DNA from 2 places in the Actinoplanes friuliensis DSM 7358 genome. Region 1 is predicted to be linked to the other one. Evidence: predicted binding sites of a transcription regulator. Region 1 holds the regulator's gene; the other holds the start of a gene.
What was found. Region 1 encodes HrcA, which represses chaperone genes, less so after heat shock. Its sites were predicted from a motif close to GGTTNGCACNCTCNNNNNGAGNGTGCNAACC; they were not measured.

Region 1 (6,031 bases):
AGCCACCGGGCTGCTGACCGTAGGCGCCCGGAGCGCCGTACGGGGTGCCGCCGGGCGGGGGACCGTAGCCGCCCGCACCGGACGATGGCGGCGGGCCGTAGCCACCCGCGCCGGACGACGGCGGGGGACCGTAGCCACCCGCACCGGACGACGGCGGCGGGCCGTAGCCACCGGCGCCGGACGACGGCGGCGGGCCGTAGCCACCAGCGCCCGAGCTGGGCGGCGGTGAGCCGTACGTGGGCGGAGGGGTGCCGTAGGTCGGCGGCTGCGGCGAGCCGTAGGCCGGGGGCGGCGGCGGGGCCGATCCGGGAGCCGGATCGTTACCCGGATAGGGGTTGAGGGGCGCGGTGGGGTCCGAGGGGTTCCCCTCACCGGGCGGGCGCGGCGGTTCAGTCATGTCGCACACGGTAGGACCGCAGGTCGACCGAGGCGAGAGCAACACCCGAGTGAGGTCGGAGAATAGACAGTCGGCTAAGTGGCGCAGGCACTCACGGCCGATCATCGCGCGCGGGGCGGCGGCGACGTAGACTGGCACTCGACTTCAAGGAGTGCCAGAGAGCGGGGAGGGTCGACATGAGTCTCGATGACCGCAAGCTGGAAGTGCTCCGCGCCATCGTCGAGGACTACGTGGCGACCCAGGAGCCCGTGGGCAGCAAGTCGCTGGTCGAGCGGCACCAGCTGGGGGTTTCCCCGGCGACCGTCCGCAACGACATGGCGGTGCTGGAGGAGGAGGGCTACATCCGGCAGCCGCACACCAGTGCCGGCCGGGTGCCCACCGACGCCGGTTACCGGCTCTTCGTCGACCGGCTGTCCCGCGTCAAGGCGCTCAGCCCGGCCGAGCGGCGCGCGATCGAGCGTTTCCTGGTCGGCGCGGTCGACCTGGACGACGTGGTGCACCGCACGGTGCGCCTGCTCGCCCAGCTCACCCGGCAGGTCGCCGTCGTGCAATATCCGAGCCTGGCCCGCTCGTCGGTGCGCCACCTCGAGCTCGTGCCGATCTCCACGACCCGGCTGATGCTCGTCATGATCGCCGACACCGGCCGGGTCGAGCAGCGTCTGGTCGAGCTGCCCGGCGTCACCGCGACCGACGACGTGCTCGACATGCGCCGCAAGATAAACGCCAAGCTCAACGGCGAGAAGCTCTCCGACACCCCGCCGCTGGTGCAGGCACTGGTCGACGAGTGCGACCCTGAGAAGCGCACCACGATGGCCTGTGTGGCATCGGTACTGCTCGAGACGCTCGTCGAACGCAGTGAGGAACGCCTCGCCCTCGCGGGCACCGCGAACCTCACCCGCGGCGGCGTGCTGGACTTCCAGGGGACGCTCCGGCCGGTTCTGGAAGCGCTCGAGGAGGAGGTCATCCTCCTGAAACTGATCGGCGAGGTCGAGCCCAGCACCACCCGGGTCCGCATCGGCGACGAGAACGAGATCGACAACCTGCGGGCGGCGTCCGTGGTGAGCACGGGTTACGGACCGGGCACGACGATCGTTGGTGGGCTCGGCGTCCTCGGACCCACAAGGATGGACTACCCCGGCACGATCGCAACCGTGCGTGCCGTGGCACGCTACGTTGGCGATTTGCTGGCACAAAACTGACGCAACCGCGACGAAGGTCTCCAGCGCTCAGCGCGGGGCAGACATGAGGACTCGAAACCCTGTGGCCAAGGACTACTACGGAATTCTCGGCATCAGCCGCGAAGCCACCGACGACGAGATCAAGCGCGCCTACCGCAAGCTGGCCCGTCAATTCCACCCGGACGTCAACCCGGACCCCGAAGCGCACGAGAAGTTCAAGGACATCAACGCTGCGTACGAGGTCCTCTCCGACGACCAGAAGCGCCAGATAGTCGACCTCGGCGGCGACCCCCTCGCCCCCGGAGGCGGTGGCGGCGGAGCACCCGGCGGCGCCGGCCCCTTTGTGGGCTTCCAGGACATCATGGACGCCTTCTTCGGCACAGCGGCCGGCGGCGGCTCCCGCGGCCCGCGCCCCCGCACCCGCCCGGGCGCCGACGCGATCCTCCGCCTCGAACTCGACCTGGTCGAAACAGCCTTCGGCGTCGAAGCCCCGATCACCGTCGACACCGCAGTCCTCTGCACCCAGTGCTCCGGCGCGGGCACCGCCCCCGGCACCCACCTCGCCACCTGCGAAACCTGCGGCGGCCGCGGCGAGGTCCAGTCGGTCCAGCGCACCTTCCTCGGCCAGGTCGTCTCCTCCCGCCCCTGCCAGGTCTGCCAGGGCCACGGCACGATCATCCCCACCCCCTGCCCCACCTGCGCCGGCGACGGCCGCATCCGCACCCGCCGCTCCCTCACGGTCAAGATCCCGGCCGGTGTCGAGGACGGCATGCGCATCCGCCTGGCCCAGCAGGGCGAAGTCGGTCCTGGCGGCGGCACAGCCGGCGACCTCTACGTGGAGATCCACGAGCGCCCCCACGACGTCTACTCCCGCAAGGGCGACGACCTCCACTGCCGCGTCACGCTCCCGATGACCGCGGCGGCCCTCGGCACCCGCCTCACGATCAAAACCCTGGACAGCGAAGAGAACATCGAGGTCAAACCGGGCACCCAACCGGCCTCGACCTTGCGCATCCGCGGCAAGGGCGTGCCGCACCTGCGCGGCCAGGGTCGCGGCGAGCTCTTCGTCCACCTCGACGTCAAAACCCCGACCAAACTCACCGCCGACCAGGAACGCATGCTCCGCGACTTCGCCAAAACCCGCGGCGAAGACATCGCCGAGCTGAGCAAGCAGGGGGGATTCTTCTCCCGCATGAGAGACGCATTCAACGGCCACTGAGCGGGGTTTGCGATGGGAGCCGGTCAGGGTCAGCGACCGGTCAGGGGTTAGAGGCCGGTCCGGGGTTAGGGGTCGGTCAGGGTCAGCGGCCGGTCGGGGGTCAGCGGCCGGTCCGGGGTTAGGGGTCGGTCAGGGTCGGCGACCGGTCAGGGATTGGGGGTCGGTCTGATCACGGGTTGGTCGGATCACGGGCGGGGCCGAGATCAAGATCTGGGGCATGTCGTGCCTGGTTGCATGGCACTGATCGTCGCTCCCGCCGAGACCGGGCGCGGGTGACCAATCGCCTGGCGGCTCATGAACGGCCACCCACACCCTGCCAGCTCCGTGCTCCCCAAACCCCACCCCGAGCACACGCACCCAGCGGCGTGCCGCGTCGGGTGTCACCGCAACTTCCTTGAAGTCGGGCCTACCCGGGCGTCTCGTAGGCCCAACTTCCGTGAAGTCCGGCCAACCAGGCGGCTCGGATGACCAACTTCCGTGAAGTGGGCTCGGCTCGACGTCTAGTAGGCCCAACTTCCGTGATGTTGGGCTTACCCGGGCGTTTGTAGGGCCGACTTCCGTGATGTTGGGCTTACCCGGGCGTTTGTAGGACCGACTTCCGTGATGTTGGGCCTACCCCGGCGCTCGTAGGACCGACTTCCGTGATGTTGGGCTTACCCCGGCGTTTGTAGGACCGACTTCCATGAAGTTGGGCCTACCCCCGCGCTCGTAGGACCAACTTCCGTGATGTTGGGCCTGGCCTGGCGTCTGGTGGGTCCGACTTGCATGAGGTTGGGCGTGCCCCGGGCGCTTGCGGGCGAACTTCTGTGAAATCAGGCCAACCTTGTGGCTCGTAGGCCCAACTTCCGTGAAGTTGGGCTGTCCTGGCGTTTGGTGGGCCCTACTTTCATGAAGTCGGGCCTATGTGGGCGCTTTGAAGGGCCGACTTCCAAGAAGTTCGGACGCCTCGGCGCTCTGGCCTAATTTCCTTGAAGTTGGGCCTGTATCGGCGCTTCGAAGGCCCAACTTCCATGAAGTTGGGCCGGTACTGGCGCCTCGTAGGCCCAACTTCCGTGGAGGCGGGCTATCCGAGGGCTTCGTGGGGTGGCTCCTATCAAGTTGGTCGGCCCGGCTGCGGCGCAGGTGGTGCCTTCCGGGCGCGGCCCGTTGCCGGCGGCGGCCGTGGGGTCTGGCTCGCTGTGGCGGCGGCGGGACAGGGCGGACCGGGTGGGGGCGGGGGTTGGGTAGCGTGTGGTCGTGTCCGCTCCTTTGTTCTTGGTTGATGACTTGCCTGGCGGGAAGCGTTTTACGCTGGCCGGCCCCGAGGGGCATCACGCTGCCACCGTGCAGCGCTTGAAGGCCGGTGAGGTCCTCGTGCTCGGGGACGGCCGCGGGGGCACCGTGACCGCCGAGGTGACCGGCGTCGGGCGCGGCAGTGTTGATGTTGAGGTGCGGGATCGGGCGTTTCAGGCCGCCCCCGACCCGCGACTGGTGGTCGTGCAGGGGATCGCCAAGGGCGACCGGGGTGAGCTTGCGGTCCAGGCCATGACCGAGATCGGCGTCGACGAGATCGTGCCGTGGGCGGCTTCGCGGTCGGTGGCGCAGTGGCGGGGTGATCGTGGGGAGCGGGCCCGCGAGAAGTGGGTGGCCACGGCGAGGGAGGCGGCCAAGCAGGCCCGGCGTTCGTGGCTTCCGGTGGTTTCCGGGAGTCCGGATGTCAGCACCAAGAAGGTCGCCGCGCGGCTGTCCGAGGTGGCGGGTGCGTTTGTGCTGCACGAGGAGGCCACTGACCGGCTCACCGGTGCGAAGTTGCCGGCGACCGGGGAGATCATGCTGGTGGTCGGGCCCGAGGGTGGGATCAGCGATCAGGAGCTCGGTGCTTTTGTCGCCGCCGGGGCCCATCCGGTGCGGCTCGGCGACTCGGTGCTGCGCACCTCGACGGCCGGGATGGCCGCGCTGGCCGTGCTGTCAGCCAGGCTGGAACGTTGGTGATGGAAGGGTAACCTAAGCTTCCCTGCATGGTCCTGACGCGTACGCCGGCGCCCGAGCGGGCTCAGGCTGGTGTGGCGGCGTCTCAGGCCAGGAGAGCGACAGGTCTGCTCGTCTGCCTCGGTGTGCTGGCAGTGGTCTGCGTGCTCAGCATCGCCCTCGGCACCCGGAACGTCGCCCTTTCGACGGTCTGGGACGCGTTTGTGAACTACGCCGACACCGACGATCAGTCGATCGTGCGCGACCTGCGGGTCCCGCGGACGATTCTGGGGTTGCTCGCGGGTGTCGCGTTCGGACTTTCCGGGGCGGTCATTCAGGCGGTCACGCGGAACCCGCTCGCCGACACGCAGATTCTCGGGATCAACGCCGGTGCCGGGCTTTTTGTCGTGTTCGCGGTCGGTGTGCTCGGCCTGACCAGCCTGTCGCAGTACATGTGGTTCGCCTTCGCCGGTGTTGCGGTCGCCCTGACGCTGGTCTACGCGCTGGGTTCCGCGGGCCGGGCCGGCGCCACCCCCGTACGCCTGACGCTCGCCGGGGTTGCTCTCGGCGCGGTGATGGACGGCATCTCCGGTGGCATCCGGCTGGTCCGGCCGCGGGCGTTCGACTATCTGCGGTTCTGGGACATCGGGTCGCTGGCGGGGCGGCCGGTCGATGTCGCCACGACGATCCTGCCCTTTGTCGCCGCGGGGGTGGTGCTGGCGTTGATCGTCGCGCGGTCGCTCAACGCCGTGGCGCTGGGTGACGATCTGGCCCGTACGCTCGGTGCGAACATCGGGCGTACCCGGGTGCTGGCGACCGTGTCCGTGATGGTGCTGGCCGGGGCTGCGACCGCCGCGGTCGGTCCGATCGGTTTTGTCGGGCTGATGGTGCCGCATGTCGTGCGGTGGTTCGTCGGCCCGGACCAGCGCTGGATCTTCGTCTACACGATCGTCTGCGGGCCGATCCTGTTGCTGCTGGCCGACATCACCGGGCGGCTGGTCGTCCGCCCGGGTGAGTTGCGGGTGGGTGTGGTCACGGCGTTCGTGGGTGCGCCCGTGCTGATCTGGCTCGTGCGCCGGAGCCGGGTGAGCGGGCTGTGAGCGTCGACTTCGGCCGGAAGGTCCTGGTGCTGCGACCGCATCGCCGCGCCTCCGCGCGTTTTGCCCTCCGGCCCGCCCTGGTCACCGCGACGATAGCGATCACCACGCTGGCCGTTGCGGTGGTTGCGCTGGGGACGGGCGAGTTCACGCTGAGTCCGTCGCAGGTGGTCGAGGCGCTCGCCGGTGAGGG
Region 2 (6,031 bases), 660 kb from region 1:
CGGGTGGCAGGCCGAGGTTGCCGCTGCGCCCTGAGGTGATGAGTTCGACGATCTGGGAGTGGGTGACGTCGCTGGTTTTGACCTGGGCGGCGGTGCGGCCGAGGTAGAGGGCGGCGACGCGGTCGGAGACGGCGAAGACGTCGTTCATGTTGTGGGAGATCAGGACGACGCCGAGGCCGTTGTCGGCGAGGCGGCGGACGAGTTCGAGGACTTGTGCGGTTTGGGCGACGCCGAGGGCTGCGGTGGGTTCGTCGAGGATGACGACGCGGCTGTTCCAGAGGACGGCTTTGGCGATGGCGACGGTTTGTCGTTGTCCGCCGGAGAGGCTGGCGACGAGTTGGCGCAGGGATTTGACGGTGCGGACGGAGAGGCTGGCGAGGGTGTCGCCGGCCATTTGTTCCATGGTGGGTTCGTCGAGGACCAGGCCGCGGACTTTTTCGCGGCCGAGGAACATGTTCTGGACGATGTCGAGGTTGTCGCAGAGGGCGAGGTCCTGGTAGACGACTTCGATGCCGAGGGCGGCGGCGTCGCGGGGGGTGTGGATGGCGACCTGGTTGCCGTCGAAGGTGACGGAGCCGGAGTCGATGGTGTAGATGCCGCTGACGCATTTGACCAGGGTGGATTTGCCGGCGCCGTTGTCGCCGACCAGCGCGGTGACCTCGCCGGGATAGACGCTCAGTCCGACATCGTGCAGGACCTGAACGGGACCGAAGCTCTTGTCGATCCCGCGCAACTCCAGGAGAGGTGTCGCGGCCACGGGTGTTTCTCCTTCACTCGATGCGGCGCCGCCCACGCCCGGCCAGGCATGAGCGGCGCCGTCGTGCCCGAGAGGGTGTCAGCTGACGCCGTTGTCCGTGCAGAGCTTGGCGAAGTCGCCGGTGCACAGCTGATCCTTGGTGACGAAGCCGTCGGCGACCACGTCCTTGACGCTGTCCTTGTAGATCGCCTTCGGGGTCAGCAGCACCGACGGCACGGAGGTGTTGGACTCCGGGTCGGTGATGCTCTGCGAAACGTCCTTCTTCTCGCCCTTCGCCAGCGAGATGGCGAGGTCCGCAGCCGCGTCGGCCTCCTGCTTGATGGCCTTGTAGACCGTCATGCACTGGTCACCCGCGAGGATGTTCTGCAGGCCCTGCACGGTGGCGTCCTGGCCGGTGACCGGGACCTTGCCGTTGAGGCTCTGCTTCTTGAGCACCGAGATGACCGCGTTGCCCAGGCCGTCGTTGGCCGCGAGCACACCCTTGATGTCCTTCTTCTCGGTCAGCATCTGCTCGAAGATGGTGCCGCCCTGCGCGTTGTCCCAGTCGGGTACGGACTGGTCCGGGCCCTTGACGTAGTCACCCGAGTCGTACTTCGGCTTGAGGACCGAGTCGTAGCCCTCCTTGAACAGGGTGGCGTTGTTGTCGGTCGGCGAGCCGTTGAGCTCGGCCACGACAGGCTTGGTCGCCTTCATGTCGGTGAGGCACTTGACGAGGCCCTCGCCCTGAAGCTTGCCGACGGCCACGTTGTCGAAGCTGACGTAGTAGTTCGCGCCGCCGTTGAGCGTGAGCCGGTCGTAGTCGATCGTCGCGATGCCGGCTGCCTTGGCCTTGTCGAGGACCGCCTTGCCCGTACCGGAGTCCAGGTTGACGATCATCAGCACCTTGACGCCGCTGGAGATCATGCCGTCCGCGATGGTCTGGAACTGGCTCTTGTCACCCTGGGCGTTCTGGATGTCGACCGCCACACCGGCCGCGTCGAACGCCGCCTTCAGGAACTTGGGGTCGTCGGAGCCCCATCGCTGGGAGCTGGCGGTGTCCGGCAGGATGACGCCCACCTTGCCAACGGACGAGCCGCTGCTGCTGCCGGAGTCGGTTCCGCTGTCGTCACCGCATGCAGTCATGCTGCTGGTGGCCAGCAGGCCCACCGCGGCAAGGGCGAACATTCCCTTACGCATTCCTCGAGTCCTCTCGGATCAAATCCGGACCTAGCGTCGGATGTGGTGTGCGCTGCCGGGAACGTCGCGGACCTCGGTGCTGACGGGCAACGTATTCCCGGTCCGGGGCGTGGCACAACGGGCCTGATCGCTAGCTGCGGAAGCCCGCCGGACGAGTCGCCCCACACCGTGACGCTAGGTCACTTCGAGCTTCCGATTTGCCGGATCTCGGGAGAAAGGTCACAGAGGTTTGTCACGGTGTCATAACGGAGGGTGGCGAAGGCGGGTATCAAGCTCTATGTCCGGATCCTCGCCGACGACGCATCGGTCAGCCGGATCAGATCGGCCGGCGCCAGCGACACCTGCAGGCCCCGGCGCCCGGCCGACACGTACATCCGGTCGAGGCCGGCCGCCGAGTCGTCGACGACCGTGGGCAGGCGTTTGCGCTGGCCCAGCGGGCTGATGCCACCCCGGACGTACCCGCTGCTGCGTTCGGCGGCCGCCCGGTCGGCCAGGCCCGCACGCTTGCCGCCCGTGGCCGCGGCGAGGGCCTTGAGGTCCAGCTCGCCGGTCACCGGGACCACGGCGACGGTGAGGACACCGTCGACCTCGGCGATCAACGTCTTGAACAGCACCGCCGGATCCACCCCCAGCGCCTCGGCGACCAGCGCGCCGTAGTTCGGGGCGTCCGGGGAGGCGTCGTACGGATGCAGCTCGTGCGCCACCCCCTGCGCGGTGAGCAGCACGGTGGCCGGTGTGCCGGCAGCCTTCTTCGCCACGATCAAGCAGGCTAGCGGCAGAGCAGCACCGTCGGCGCGCCAGCCACCCGGGTCAGCACCAGGGACGCCCCGGCGCTGCCGCTGAGTCGCAGATCCCGGCGCAGCTGCTCGGGCTCGAGCGCCGACCCGCGCTTGCGGATCTCCAGCCGCCCGACACCACGCTCACGCAGCAGGATCCGCAGCCGTTTGAGCGAGAACGGCAGCACGTCAGTGATCTCCAGCCGCCGTCCGAACACGGTGTCGGCCGGGGTGTCCGTGTAGACGTACGCGATCTCGGGGTCGGCGATCCGCCCCCCGATCGACGCGGCGAACTCGGCCACCAGATGCGACCGGACCACCGCCGGATCGGGGTCGTAGAGATAGGCGCCGACCGGGCCGACCGGCGCGGCCTCGACACCCGACCCGGTCAGCTCGGCACCCGAGGGCAGAAGGATCGCCCGCCGAGCAAATTCCGCGAGCGGTCCGCACCAGAACGCGGCCTCGACCAGATCGCCGTCGACGCTGACCCACTCGCCCTCGGCGCCCGGTGGCAGCAGGGCGTGGTCGATGCCGGGGGCCAGCTTGAGCACCGTGCGCGGCACCCGGCCGGGCAGGGCGGAGATGAAGTCCCACGGCGGGGACCAAGAGCGTGGGTCCATCAGCCGGCCGCGTCCCGCCCGCCGGCGTGCCGGATCGGCGAAAACCGCGTCGAACTGCTCCACCGGCACACTCGTCGCGTCCGCGCATTCCACGGTCACGAGGTGGGCCAGTCCCGCCGCTTCGGCGTTGGCGGAGGCGAGGGCGGCGGTGAGGGGATCGGCGTCCACGGCGTACACCTTGATGCCCTGACGGGCGGCGGCCAGGGCGTCGGAGCCGAGCCCGCAGCCGAGGTCGGCGAGAGTTTCGACACCGGCCGCGCGCAGGCGTGCGGCCCGGCGGTCGGCGACCACCGCCCGCGTCGCCTGCTCCAGCCCCGCGCGGGTGAAAACCATCGAGGCGCCGGCCGCGCCGAACTTCGCCGCCGCGCGTATCCGCAGGTCGGCCTGGGTGAGAGCGGCGGAGGCCAGAGCCGGGGGAACACCCCGGGAACGCAGGGCGGTCGCAGCGGCCAGCGGGTCACCCCCGGCGACCTCGGCGGCGGCCGCCAGTGCGGCAGACCCCTCATCGGTACGCAGGGCGGCGAGCAGTTCGAGGTCCACGGTGAGTCATTCTGCTAGGAGCTGACGTGTTGGCACTCTGGTTGACGGAGTGCTAGTTCCGGCATAATCTCCGATTAGCACTCTCAACCTGAGGGTGCCAGCGTGCTCCCCTTGCGGGGACGTGCGCTTGCGCCAGGCGGACCGGCACCCGCGACGACGGCCCCGCCCGGTGGCATGAGGCATCAGCCCGGCCTGTCCACTGGCCGGCGACAACACCTGTACCCAGGAGGGTATGCCCGTGACTACCGCGACAAAGGTTGCGATCAAGCCGCTCGAGGACCGCATCGTGGTCCAGGCGAACGAGGCCGAGACCACGACGGCGTCGGGCATCGTGATCCCCGACACCGCCAAGGAGAAGCCGCAGGAGGGCACCGTCCTCGCTGTGGGCCCCGGCCGGATCGACGACAAGGGCAACCGCGTCCCGATCGACGTGCAGGTCGGCGACACCGTCCTGTACTCGAAGTACGGCGGCACCGAGGTCAAGTACGCCGGCGAGGAGTACCTGGTGCTCTCCGCCCGTGACGTCCTCGCGGTCATCGAGAAGTAGACCTGATCTGACAGTGCTGAGCGCCCTGGCCCGGCTTCCGGTCCAGGGCGCCGGTGCGTTGAAGGGACCATAAATGGCGAAGATTCTCAGTTTCTCCGACGACGCCCGGCACCTGTTGGAGCACGGCGTCAACACGCTCGCCGACACGGTCAAGGTCACCCTCGGGCCGCGCGGCCGCAACGTCGTTCTCGACAAGAAGTTCGGTGCGCCCACGATCACCAACGACGGTGTCACCATCGCCAAGGAGATCGAGCTCTCCGACCCGTACGAGAACCTCGGTGCCCAGCTGGTCAAGGAGGTGGCGACGAAGACCAACGACGTCGCCGGCGACGGGACCACCACGGCGACCGTGCTCGCGCAGGCGCTGGTCCGTGAGGGCCTCCGCAACGTGACCGCCGGTGCCAACCCGATCGCGCTCAAGCGCGGCATGGACCTGGCCGCCGAGGCCGTCTCCAAGGCGCTGCTCGAGAAGGCGGTCGAGGTCGCCGACAAGAAGGCGATCGCGAACGTCGCCACCATCTCGGCGCAGGACGCCACCATCGGCGACCTGATCGCCGAGGCCATGGAGCGGGTCGGCCGCGACGGTGTCATCACCGTCGAGGAGGGCTCCGCCCTGCACACCGAGCTCGACGTCACCGAGGGTCTGCAGTTCGACAAGGGCTTCATCTCCCCGAACTTCGTGACCGACGCCGAGTCGCAGGAGGCCGTCCTCGAGGACGCGTACCTCCTGATCACCACCCAGAAGATCTCCAGCGTCGAGGAGATGCTGCCGCTGCTGGAGAAGGTTCTCTCCGGTGGCAAGCCGCTCCTCATCGTTGCCGAGGACGTCGACGGCCAGGCGCTGTCGACCCTCGTGGTCAACGCCCTGCGCAAGACCTTCAAGGTCGCCGCCGTCAAGGCGCCCGGCTTCGGGGACCGCCGCAAGGCGATGCTGCAGGACCTCGCGATCGCGACCGGTGGCGAGCTCATCGCCCCCGAGCTCGGTTACAAGCTCGACCAGGTCACCCTCGACATGCTGGGCACCGCCCGCCGCGTCGTGGTCGACAAGGAGAACACGACCATCGTCGACGGTGGCGGTCGCAAGGCCGAGATCGACGACCGGGTCTCGCAGATCCGCAAGGAGATCGAGGCGTCGGACTCCGACTGGGACCGCGAGAAGCTCTCGGAGCGGCTGGCCAAGCTGTCCGGCGGCATCGCGGTGATCAAGGTCGGTGCCGCGACCGAGGTCGAGATGAAGGAGCGCAAGCACCGCATCGAGGACGCCATCGCGGCGACCAAGGCTGCGGTCGAGGAGGGCACTGTCCCGGGTGGCGGCGCCGCCCTCGCGCAGGTCGCCTCGACGCTCGACGGCAACCTCGGCCTCACCGGCGAGGAAGCGGTCGGCGTGCAGATCGTCCGCAAGGCACTGGTCGAGCCGCTGCGCTGGATCGCCCAGAACGCCGGTCACGACGGTTACGTCGTGGTGGGCAAGTCCGCCGAGCTCGGCTGGGGCCACGGCCTCAACGCGGCCACCGACGAGTACGTCGACCTGGTCGCGGCCGGCATCATCGACCCGGTGAAGGTGACCCGCAACGCGGTCTCCAACGCCGTCTCGATCGCCGCGCTGCTGCTCACC

Region 2: a site for HrcA is predicted at 3,942-3,972, ahead of groES (co-chaperone GroES). Genes of this name have one in related genera too.

What each region holds. Positions count from the first base shown of each region.
Region 1 is NC_022657.1:1,716,875-1,722,905, forward strand. It holds gene AFR_RS07940 (DUF4870 domain-containing protein) at 1-397, opposite strand, end outside; gene hrcA (heat-inducible transcriptional repressor HrcA) at 574-1,596, shown strand; gene dnaJ (molecular chaperone DnaJ) at 1,658-2,794, shown strand; gene AFR_RS07955 (16S rRNA (uracil(1498)-N(3))-methyltransferase) at 4,031-4,765, shown strand; gene AFR_RS07960 (iron chelate uptake ABC transporter family permease subunit) at 4,792-5,841, shown strand; gene AFR_RS07965 (FecCD family ABC transporter permease) at 5,838-6,031, shown strand, end outside.
Region 2 is NC_022657.1:1,061,724-1,067,754, forward strand. It holds gene AFR_RS04950 (ATP-binding cassette domain-containing protein) at 1-757, opposite strand, end outside; gene AFR_RS04955 (sugar ABC transporter substrate-binding protein) at 836-1,933, opposite strand; gene ybaK (Cys-tRNA(Pro) deacylase) at 2,209-2,691, opposite strand; gene AFR_RS04965 (class I SAM-dependent methyltransferase) at 2,703-3,869, opposite strand; gene groES (co-chaperone GroES) at 4,108-4,416, shown strand; gene groL (chaperonin GroEL) at 4,490-6,031, shown strand, end outside.